Regions from separate parts of the Vibrio sp. 1580 genome, predicted to be linked through region 2. Evidence: predicted binding sites of a transcription regulator. Region 2 holds the regulator's gene; each other region holds the start of a gene.
What was found. Region 2 encodes PurR, which represses purine synthesis genes. Its sites were predicted from a motif close to TNANGNAAACGTTTNCNTNA; they were not measured.
Positions count from the first base shown of each region.

Region 1: a site for PurR is predicted at 1,414-1,433, ahead of purE (5-(carboxyamino)imidazole ribonucleotide mutase). Genes of this name have one in related genera too.
Region 3: a site for PurR is predicted at 2,151-2,170, ahead of purL (phosphoribosylformylglycinamidine synthase). Genes of this name have one in related genera too.

Region 1 covers NZ_JAWOVT010000016.1:2,072-5,357, forward strand. The annotation lists gene hemF (oxygen-dependent coproporphyrinogen oxidase) at 1-699, opposite strand, end outside; gene R7093_RS20485 (L-threonylcarbamoyladenylate synthase) at 747-1,304, opposite strand; gene purE (5-(carboxyamino)imidazole ribonucleotide mutase) at 1,504-1,989, shown strand; gene R7093_RS20495 (5-(carboxyamino)imidazole ribonucleotide synthase) at 1,994-3,127, shown strand; gene R7093_RS20500 (type I DNA topoisomerase) at 3,193-3,286, opposite strand, start outside.
Region 2 covers NZ_JAWOVT010000007.1:232,334-235,619, reverse strand. The annotation lists gene R7093_RS13640 (TVP38/TMEM64 family protein) at 1-284, opposite strand, end outside; gene R7093_RS13635 (TfoX/Sxy family DNA transformation protein) at 399-989, opposite strand; cyclic di-GMP riboswitch class I at 1,106-1,195, opposite strand; gene purR (HTH-type transcriptional repressor PurR) at 1,483-2,487, opposite strand; gene torD (molecular chaperone TorD) at 2,956-3,286, opposite strand, start outside.
Region 3 covers NZ_JAWOVT010000009.1:126,851-130,136, forward strand. The annotation lists gene purL (phosphoribosylformylglycinamidine synthase) at 1-2,009, opposite strand, end outside; gene mltF (membrane-bound lytic murein transglycosylase MltF) at 2,309-3,286, shown strand, end outside.

The DNA.
Region 1 (3,286 bases), on a different contig from region 2:
CTCACCATACTCGATCTCTTTACGACGAGAAACGATCGGCAAATAAGCCTGGCAATAGCCTTCACCGACTGCTTTGATGTAAGCAAAACACTTATCAAATTCCCACTGGTTTAGATCATCAAAGAACAAACCGCCAACACCGCGAGTTTCATTACGATGTGGTAGGAAGAAATATTTGTCACACCATGCCTTATGCTCTTGGTAAACATCGTCACCAAATGGTGCACAAAGCTGTTTTGCAGTGTCGTGCCATGATTGGCAATCTTCTTCAAATGGGTAGAACGGCGTTAGGTCAAAACCACCACCAAACCACCAAATTGGGTCTTCGCCATCTTTTTCTGCAATAAAGAAGCGGACATTGGCGTGTGAAGTCGGTACGTAAGGGTTTTTAGGGTGAATAACCAAAGAAACACCCATCGCTTCAAAACGACGACCCGCTAGCTCTGGGCGATGCGCTGTCGCAGATGCTGGCATTTCTTTCCCTTCCACATGCGAGAAATTCACGCCTCCCTGCTCGAAAACAAGGCCATCACGCAAAACACGTGAGCGACCACCGCCACCCAGACGCTCTCCTTTTTCACGTTGCCATGCATCTTCGACAAAGACGGCCTTTCCATCTTCTTGTTCTAACTGCTGACAAATGGAATCCTGAAGTGACATCAAGAACTGCTTTACGGCGTGCTTATCGATCGCTGACATACGTTATTACCTATTACGTGAAACCTAATGATGGCTGGCTAGCAGGGTTAACCCTGTCTTAATATTTGTGAAGTTTTGGCGTCACGAATCTCGCTGGGTTTATCACGACCGCTGGTCTCGCCACGAAGAATGGCGACCAGCTTATCACCCAACTGCTCTTCGACTTCTTCCGTGGTCATACACGGTGGTAAGCCGGAAAGATTCGCGCTGGTAGAGGTTAACGGCTTTCCGAATGCATTACACATTTTTTGCACCAAAGGATGATCAGTCACACGAACCGCAATTGAATCAAACTGCCCTGAAACCCAGTTGGATACTTTATCGCTCGCTGGCATGATCCAAGTGTATGGGCCTGGCCAAGTGGCATGAACAGTCTGTAATTGTTCTTCAGTCAACTGAGATTCATCAATATAAGGCAAGAGCTGATCATAACTTGCCGCGATGAGAATCAGCCCTTTTTCTACCGGACGCTGCTTGAGCTCTAATAGCTTTTGAATTGCTTCTGGGTTATCTGGATCACATCCGACACCAAAAACCCCTTCTGTTGGATAGGCAATCACTTCGCCTTGCTTGAGTGCGTTGAGCACTTGTTCAAAGTTATCCACCGATTACTTCCTATTTGTTTGACTGTGTTGTTTTCACTAAGTGTACAAATATTCATTCTCAGACACTAAAGCAATTTTTTTATAAAATGTATCAATAGCGCCAACAACAAGACGCAAACGTTTGCTTGAGATAAAAATCCCCGTATAATGCGCACAAATTTATAGCTCACCTAATTTTTGCAGCTTAAAGGAGTTTGAGATGAAAGTCGGTATCATCATGGGTTCTAAATCCGATTGGCCAACCATGAAACTAGCAGCGGACATGCTAGACCAATTTGGCGTGCCTTACGAAACAAAAGTCGTGTCAGCACACCGAACTCCTCAATTACTGGCTGACTACGCCAGTGGCGCAAAAGAACGCGGCATCAAAGTTATCATCGCAGGCGCAGGTGGTGCAGCCCACCTACCAGGTATGGCGGCGGCGTTTACTAGTTTGCCAGTGCTTGGGGTTCCCGTTCAGTCTCGTGCACTGAAAGGTATGGATTCACTGCTTTCTATTGTACAGATGCCAAAGGGAATTGCGGTTGGTACATTGGCGATTGGCGAAGCGGGCGCAGCAAACGCCGGTATCCTAGCAGCGCAAATCCTAGGCACTCATGATGAAAACATCATGGCGAAGGTAGAAGCATTCCGTAATGAGCAAACGGAAACAGTTCTCGCAAATCCAAACCCTGCAGAGGATTAATCAGATGCATGTACTGGTTCTTGGTGCGGGTCAGTTGGCTCGTATGATGTCTCTGGCTGGTGCGCCACTGAATATTCAAATTTCAGCTTACGATGTCAGCAGCGGTGATGTCGTTCACCCTTTAACTCAACAGGTACTTGGCCATGGTTTGGAAAATGCGATTACGCAAGTTGATGTGATTACTGCCGAGTTCGAGCATATTCCACATGACGTGCTCAAGGTTTGCGAAGCGAGCGGCAAGTTCCTACCAAGTACGCAAGCCATCAAAGCAGGTGGTGATCGCCGTATTGAAAAGGCACTGCTTGATGATGCTGGCGTGCGCAACGCGAAATACTACGTCATTGAAACTCGTGAAGACTTTGAGCGCGCAATTGAACACGTTGGTATGCCAATGGTTCTGAAAAGTGCATTAGGTGGTTACGATGGTAAAGGCCAATGGCGCTTAAAAGAAGCTTCTCAAGTCGACGACATTTGGACTGAGATGGCAGAGTGCATCGCGGCAACACCAACTCAAGCGATTGTTGCTGAAGAGTTTGTTCCTTTTAACCGCGAAGTATCACTGGTTGGTGCTCGAAGCAAAGATGGCAGTGTGGAAGTGTACCCTCTGGCAGAGAATGTTCACACCAACGGTGTATTGAGTCTTTCTACTGCGATTGATGCGCCAGGGTTACAGGAACAAGCAAAGCAAATGTTCACGGCAGTCGCAGATAGCCTAGATTACGTTGGCGTATTGGCGCTTGAGTTCTTTGATGTCGATGGGGCACTTTTAGTGAATGAGATTGCTCCACGCGTGCACAACTCTGGTCACTGGACACAGCAAGGTGCAGAAACGTGTCAGTTTGAAAACCATCTGCGCGCAGTGTGCGGCTTACCATTAGGCAGTACGAAATTGGTTCGTGAAACCTCAATGATCAATATTCTTGGTGAAGACACACTACCAGAAGCATTGTTATCAATGGATGGTTGCCACATTCATTGGTATGGCAAGGAGAAACGTGCAGGTCGCAAGATGGGACACATCAACGTGTGTGGCGACTACCCAGGAGAATTGCACCGTAGGTTGTGCGCTCTGGCAGACATCTTAGACCCAATAGCTTTCCCAGCCGTGCAAGCGTTCGCTAAACAGCCTCAACACTAACGTTTGGCAGCAAAAAAATAAAAAAAGGTCGCACGATGCGACCCTTTTTAATTCCTTTGATGTATTTACCCTTGTTGGGTGTGCTGGCACTTACGGTTGGCACATTGCAATTTCACACCACTGGCGAGTTTCTTCTCCACCAACAAAGTAAAACCACAT
Region 2 (3,286 bases):
CCCATAGTGCTAGCGAAAGAAACCAGTAGCAAGCTTGTCCAAAAACCAAATAAGGCTGCACCAAGTAAGGTGACTACTGCCGCTCCTGGGATAGAAAAAGCGGTAATTGCAATGTAGGTAAAAAAGTAAATCGCAGCCGAGAATACAAAATTCTGATCGATGTATGTAGTTAGTGCTTCTTGTTGGGCTTTTGCATTCTCTAAGGTTAAATACTGGCCAAAGTTAATACCTAAAAAGACGATAGCCGCTAGTAGGATGAGACCTAAAATCAGTTTCTTATTCATAATTTTGATTCCAATTTGGGATATATGTAATAAGACAGTAGGAAAACCGAAAAAATTTCACAAAAAAACCGCAGATTAGACTGCGGTTTTACAAGATAGTTTTTAGGCCGACTTTTATTGGAGGCCGTTCATCAACTCATCTCGGCGAGCTTGAGGTACCACACTCCAATGAGTGCCGTTGATAGCACCTTCTAGTGCCCATAGCAACTCAATGTTGACGGTTGCAGAGTGCGTATCTCTTATCGCTTTATAGGCGTTAAGCGCACCTTCCTCTTCAAGCTTCTCTACGGATTCGATGCCGGCTTTTTTTAGCATGCGCTCGGTAGCCAGTCGTAAGTTAGGCAAATCTTTCAAACGGTTAGGCTTTGTACTTGCTTGCTGTTCTTTCTCAAGCTTTGCCTTTTTCAATGATTGATTCGCTACTTCGATTAAGCGTTCGCTTGATTCCCATAAATCGCTGGAAATAGCGTAGTACTTTGTAACGACTGGAAAGCCACGTTTTTTATAAACGTAAGGCTTTAGCCCTTGTTTCTCGAAGTCAGATGAAGTTTTTTGGTCTGCTCTGATATGAAGCTGATTGTTTACCACTAGTGCAAACATTGTTTCATCAGCGAATAGTCCGAAGCCACCAAACATTGAGCGCGACTTGATATTACCAAGTGCCTCAAACAGCTTCATAGAGTCTTTGAGTATCGGTTTATCCATGTTTTGTTATCTCGGTGTAATTAATATTACGCCACCAAAAGTCAGGTCCGAGAGAGTAGCAAACATGCGTAAAAACAATGTCATTACAGAGTAAAGTCATTGCTTACACACTTGCCATCGGTAACCCCGCTACCTTCCATATCGTAATATGGTTCAGGCCGGAGGCTTTGCGTCCCACTCTTTCGAATGGTTTGCCCTGTGCGTGACACAATGAGCATACTTCTTATATTGAATTAACATCACGGTTTAGCGTTAAAAGTGTGATTTCGGTTCAATAAAAATGATAGATTGAATGCTCTATTTTGCATATGGAAAGGTGCAAATTGGCCTTTGAAAAGGAGTTCTTAATATATATTACATTTATATAAAACAGGGAGTTAACGTTAGTCAATTGTTATTAGAGTGGTGTGAAGTATTAGAGAATGCTTAATTTTTCCAAAAAAATAAGCGCCCCTGTAGAGCGCTTATTTAACACGGTTAAATACAGTGAAATTTAGTTCATTTTTTTCACAGTATTTCGAATAACAAGCTCAGGTTGCATTTCGAAAATTCGTTTTTCGTGTTCTTTATCTTTGATACGCTCAAGTAGAATTTCGAATGCATTTTTACCAACACGACGTTTAGGTTGGTGGATAGTCGTTAGCGGTGGAGAGAAGTATTCCGCAAGCTCGATGTTGTCGTAGCCGATCACTGAAATATCTTCAGGAATTTTGATCCCGTTTTGTTGCAAGCGGCTCATTAGGCCTAGAGCCATTGTGTCGTTAAAACAGAATACCGCCGTCGGGCGCTTGTCCATTGCGGTAATTTTATCTGCAACTAATACGGCCGTATCACATTCAAAGTTACCTTCAAGGATCCAGTCTTCATTTACAGCTAGGTTTGCTTCGCTCATTGCGCGACGGAAACCTGCAATGCGCTCTTGGCAAGCAAGCTTTTCAAAATGACCGCTTAGACAAGCGATATCCGTATGACCATTGTCAATCAGATGTTTGGTTGCAATGTAGCCACCTTCTTCTGAGTTATCCATGATCTTGTCTGCTTGTGAGCTCTCTGGGCCCCAATCCATGACCACTTTAGGAATGTCCGCATGACGGTCAAGCATCTCTTTTAGTTCTTCGGTTAAGTCAGAACACATCACTAGGATGCCATCAACGCGCTTTTCAGCCAGCATACGAATGTAATCGCGTTGTTTTTCGTAAATCCCGCCTGTGTTACATAAAATCAGAGTATAGCCTTGGCGGTAACAGTAGCTCTCAACGCCATCAATCACTTCTGAGAAAAATAGGTTAGTTGATTGAGTTACTAACATGCCAATCGTACGAGTTGAGTTGCATTTTAGGCTGCGTGCAACGGCACTTGGCGCGTAATTTAGCTCGTCAACGGCTTTCATTACTTTTTCTTGCGTTGCTTCTGCAACGAAACGCGTTTTATTGATAACGTGCGAAACTGTCGTAGTGGAAACGCCGGCTAAGCGAGCAACGTCTTTTATCGTGGCCATAAATGGTGTCCTGTATCGAGCTACTGAAATATGTCGTATTGGATGTACCTGATGCTCTAATGGTTTCACACCTAGCAATATAAAATTGGCGCTAAGTGTCTCGGCAGCGGTTGATCCAAGTGCGACAAAAGGGTACGTAGCAGCATCGGTCGATGAATTTTATCTTTTTTCTATCTGATGAGAAATTGCCATCAACCTGTTAAGAAAACACAAAAACCGCTATATTTCAGCGGTTTACATATAAATCATATTTAATCGTTTGCGCTCACATTTTAGCCCTATGTGGACTGACTAGCAATGTTTTCAGCAAGAGATTTGTGTATTTGAAGTCACATTTTGACTGCTAAATAACCAAGCGTCTTTGCGCTAAGTTAAGGCAAACGAATATTATACCCAAGTTACTTACAATTGGTCACTTTCAGGCATACAGGAAGCCCGATAGGCAGGCTCCCTAAAAATAGGCGGCAATTATTCACCAAGAAGGTAGGCGCTGTCTAGTTTACAAAATGCAACTAATAGTTTCGCGACACTCGAGTAAAATCCAAATTCGTCGAATTTTTTACATTTGTCTGAAAACTGAGGTAACCAAGACATCAATTGTTGCTGGATAAAGTCGTTTTGTTTAACGAAGGCTTCTTCCATGTGTTTTTCTTGTTCAAGCTCGTTTGAGCGGATAATCATGTTCCCGAGAAAGTCGAGCTCAACGGCTAAGTGATCCGCAGGTTCCTTTAGGTTTTCGTCTACTTGAACGCCAAATTCAGCCATCAACTTTTCCATTTCCTCAGCTGGCTTGTCATTC
Region 3 (3,286 bases), on a different contig from region 2:
ACCATTTGATCACGAGCAACCAGACCCGTTACTGTTCGGTCACCGATAGTAATTAGGAATGTTTTTTCTGCAACAGCAGGAAGACGAAGTACGCGATCCACTGCTTCATTAAGCTCAATACCATCACGAACAATGGCAGGGCTTTCCACTTTTAGTGTGGTTGCGTCACGGTGCATCTTCGGTGGCTTACCAAGCAGGATATCCATTGGCATATCGATTGGCGTATTGTCGAAGTGAGAATCTTCTAGCGTTAGATGACGCTCTTCTGTCGCCACACCCACCACTGCATACGGTGCGCGTTCACGCTTACAGATGGCGTCGAATGCTTCCATGTTTTCTGGCGCCACCGCTAGAACGTAACGTTCCTGTGATTCGTTACACCAGATTTCCAGTGGGCTCATGCCCGGCTCATCGTTTGGTACATCGCGTAATTGGAACTTACCGCCACGCTCACCGTCGTCGACAAGTTCAGGCAATGCGTTAGAGATACCGCCTGCACCCACATCGTGGATAAATGCGATTGGGTTATCGTCGCCTAACTGCCAACAACGGTCGATCACTTCCTGACAGCGACGTTCCATCTCTGGGTTTTCACGCTGTACCGAAGCGAAGTCCAGATCTTCTGCTGACTGACCAGATGCCATGGAAGATGCCGCACCACCACCAAGACCGATGTTCATTGCCGGACCACCAAGTACGATTAGGCTCGCACCTACAGGGATCTCTTTCTTCTGTACGTGTTCATCGCGGATGTTACCCATACCACCAGCAATCATGATTGGTTTGTGGTAACCACGAATTTCTTCACCCGCATGAGAAGTGACTTTTTCTTCGTAAGTACGGAAGTAACCCAATAGATTTGGACGACCAAATTCGTTGTTGAATGCCGCGCCGCCAAGAGGGCCTTCAAGCATGATGTCTAACGCATTCACAATACGACCCGGCTTGCCGAAGTCGGTTTCCCATGGCTGTTCAAAACCAGGAATACGTAAGTTAGAGGTTGTAAAACCAACCAGACCCGCTTTTGGCTTACCGCCGATACCCGTCGCGCCTTCGTCACGGATTTCACCGCCTGAGCCAGTCGATGCGCCCGGCCATGGAGAGATTGCCGTTGGGTGGTTGTGCGTTTCTACCTTCATCAAGATGTGCGTATCTTCATGGTGGTACGTGTATTGACGAGATTTAGGGTCAGGGAAGAAACGCCCCGCTTTAGAACCTGTCATAACGGCTGCGTTGTCTTTGTATGCAGACAGCACATAGTCAGGTGTCGTTTCAAAAGTGTTTTTGATCATTTTGAACAAAGACTTAGGTTGATCTACCCCGTCGATAGTCCAATCTGCGTTAAAAATTTTGTGGCGACAATGCTCTGAGTTCGCCTGAGCAAACATCATCAATTCAATGTCGTTTGGGTTACGCCCAAGCTTAGTAAAGTTCTCTACCAAGTAATCAATTTCATCTTCTGCGAGTGCCAAGCCAAGGGAAACGTTTGCCTCTTCAAGCGCAAGACGACCGCCAGCTAAGATATCAACATGTGCGACAGGCTTAGGCTCTGCAACAGTAAATAATGCTGATGCGGCTTCAAATTCTGTGAATACTGTTTCCATCATGCGGTCGTGAATTAACGCTTTAACAGCGTCAGCTTGAGCTTCTGAGAGAACAACTGAAGATTCGACATAATAAGCCGTACCACGCTCTAGACGTTTCACTTTCTCCAGACCACAGTTAACAGCGATATCGGTAGATTTAGAAGACCAAGGCGAGATAGTGCCAGGACGAGGCGTGACAAGAAGTAGAAGACCTTCAGGCTCATGCTCTTCGATGGTTGGGCCGTAAGTTAGTAACTTTTCAAGTTTTTCTAACTCTTGGTCATCAAGGTCTGACTTTAGATCGGCAAAGTGCATAAACTCGGCATAAATGCCAGTTACAGGCAGATCTTGTTCACGACAAAGTTCCAGTAGTTTATTAACACGAAACTCAGAAAGAGCTGGGGAGCCACGCAAAATTCTCATGTGCTTAGGTCTCTTATGCAATTGATTAAGGTGATATTGGAATAAATTCAGACACTTAAAATAAGCCCTGTCGAACCTATGCCGATTCCACCTCGTCATTGCGAGCGCATTATATAGTAATTGTTTTTGTGATGTAACACCAAAAGCAACCGTTTGCGTCATTTTTTTTGTCAAATTTGAATTACAACTAAAATGTCGATAAAACACACAATGTCACGTTATAAGTGTGTGATTCACTTTGCCCCATGAGCTCGCTTTGATATAAAGGCAAATAGAAATTTTCCAAGATGTACCTATCAATGCAAATAAGTCACTTCAACCGGCTCAAGCGCAGTGCTCTAATTTTAGTTTCTGTTCTTTTACTCTCTGCTTGCCAGATTGAGTCGGAGCCCAAAAGTGAATTTGAAAAAATTCAAGAACGTGGTGTGCTTCGTGTTGGCACGCTAAACAATCAGCTTTCCTACTACATAGGTCCCGATGGTCCCGCAGGGTTGGATTACGAATTGGCGCGTCAGTTTGCGGAGCAGCTCGGCGTCAAACTCGAGATTAAACCAGCCTTTCGCCAAGCTGAGCTTTTTCCTGCTCTTAAGAAAGGAGATATCGATATCATCGCTACGGGTTTAAATCAAACGTCACAAGCAGTCAAACGATTTAGACCAGGCCCTGCCTATTATTATGTAAGCCAACAAGTGGTATATAAAAAAGGGCAACTTCGACCACGTGATATCGAACAACTCATTGAATACCAAGCCTCGAAAGACGACGAGTCCGACGAAGATACAAATGCAGGCGCTCAAACATTAAAGATCGTTGAACAATCGCAATATGTTCCGACCCTAACAGCGTTAAAGAAGCAGTATCCAGAACTTCAGTTTGAAATTGTTGGTGATGCTGACACGAGAGACTTACTCAAATACGTATCGAAGGGTGAGTTACGTTTTACTGTGACTGATTCGGTGGAACTTTCCCTAGCTCAACGCCTTTACCCCGATCTTGCGCTCGCGTTCGAACTTACAGAAGATCAACCTGTGTCTTGGTTTACTCGACGTTCTGAAGACGAAAGCTTGTATGCAATGCTGATAGAGTTTTTCGGTAACATCAAACAATCAGGAGAACTGTCCACCCTCGAAGAAAAGTACATTGGTCATATTGAAGCATTTGACTACGTTGATACTCGCGCATTCATTCGAGCTCTGGATGACAAATTGCCTAAATGGGCACCTTTATTCCAAAAATACAGCGAAGAGTTCGACTGGCGATTAATTGCAGCATTGGCT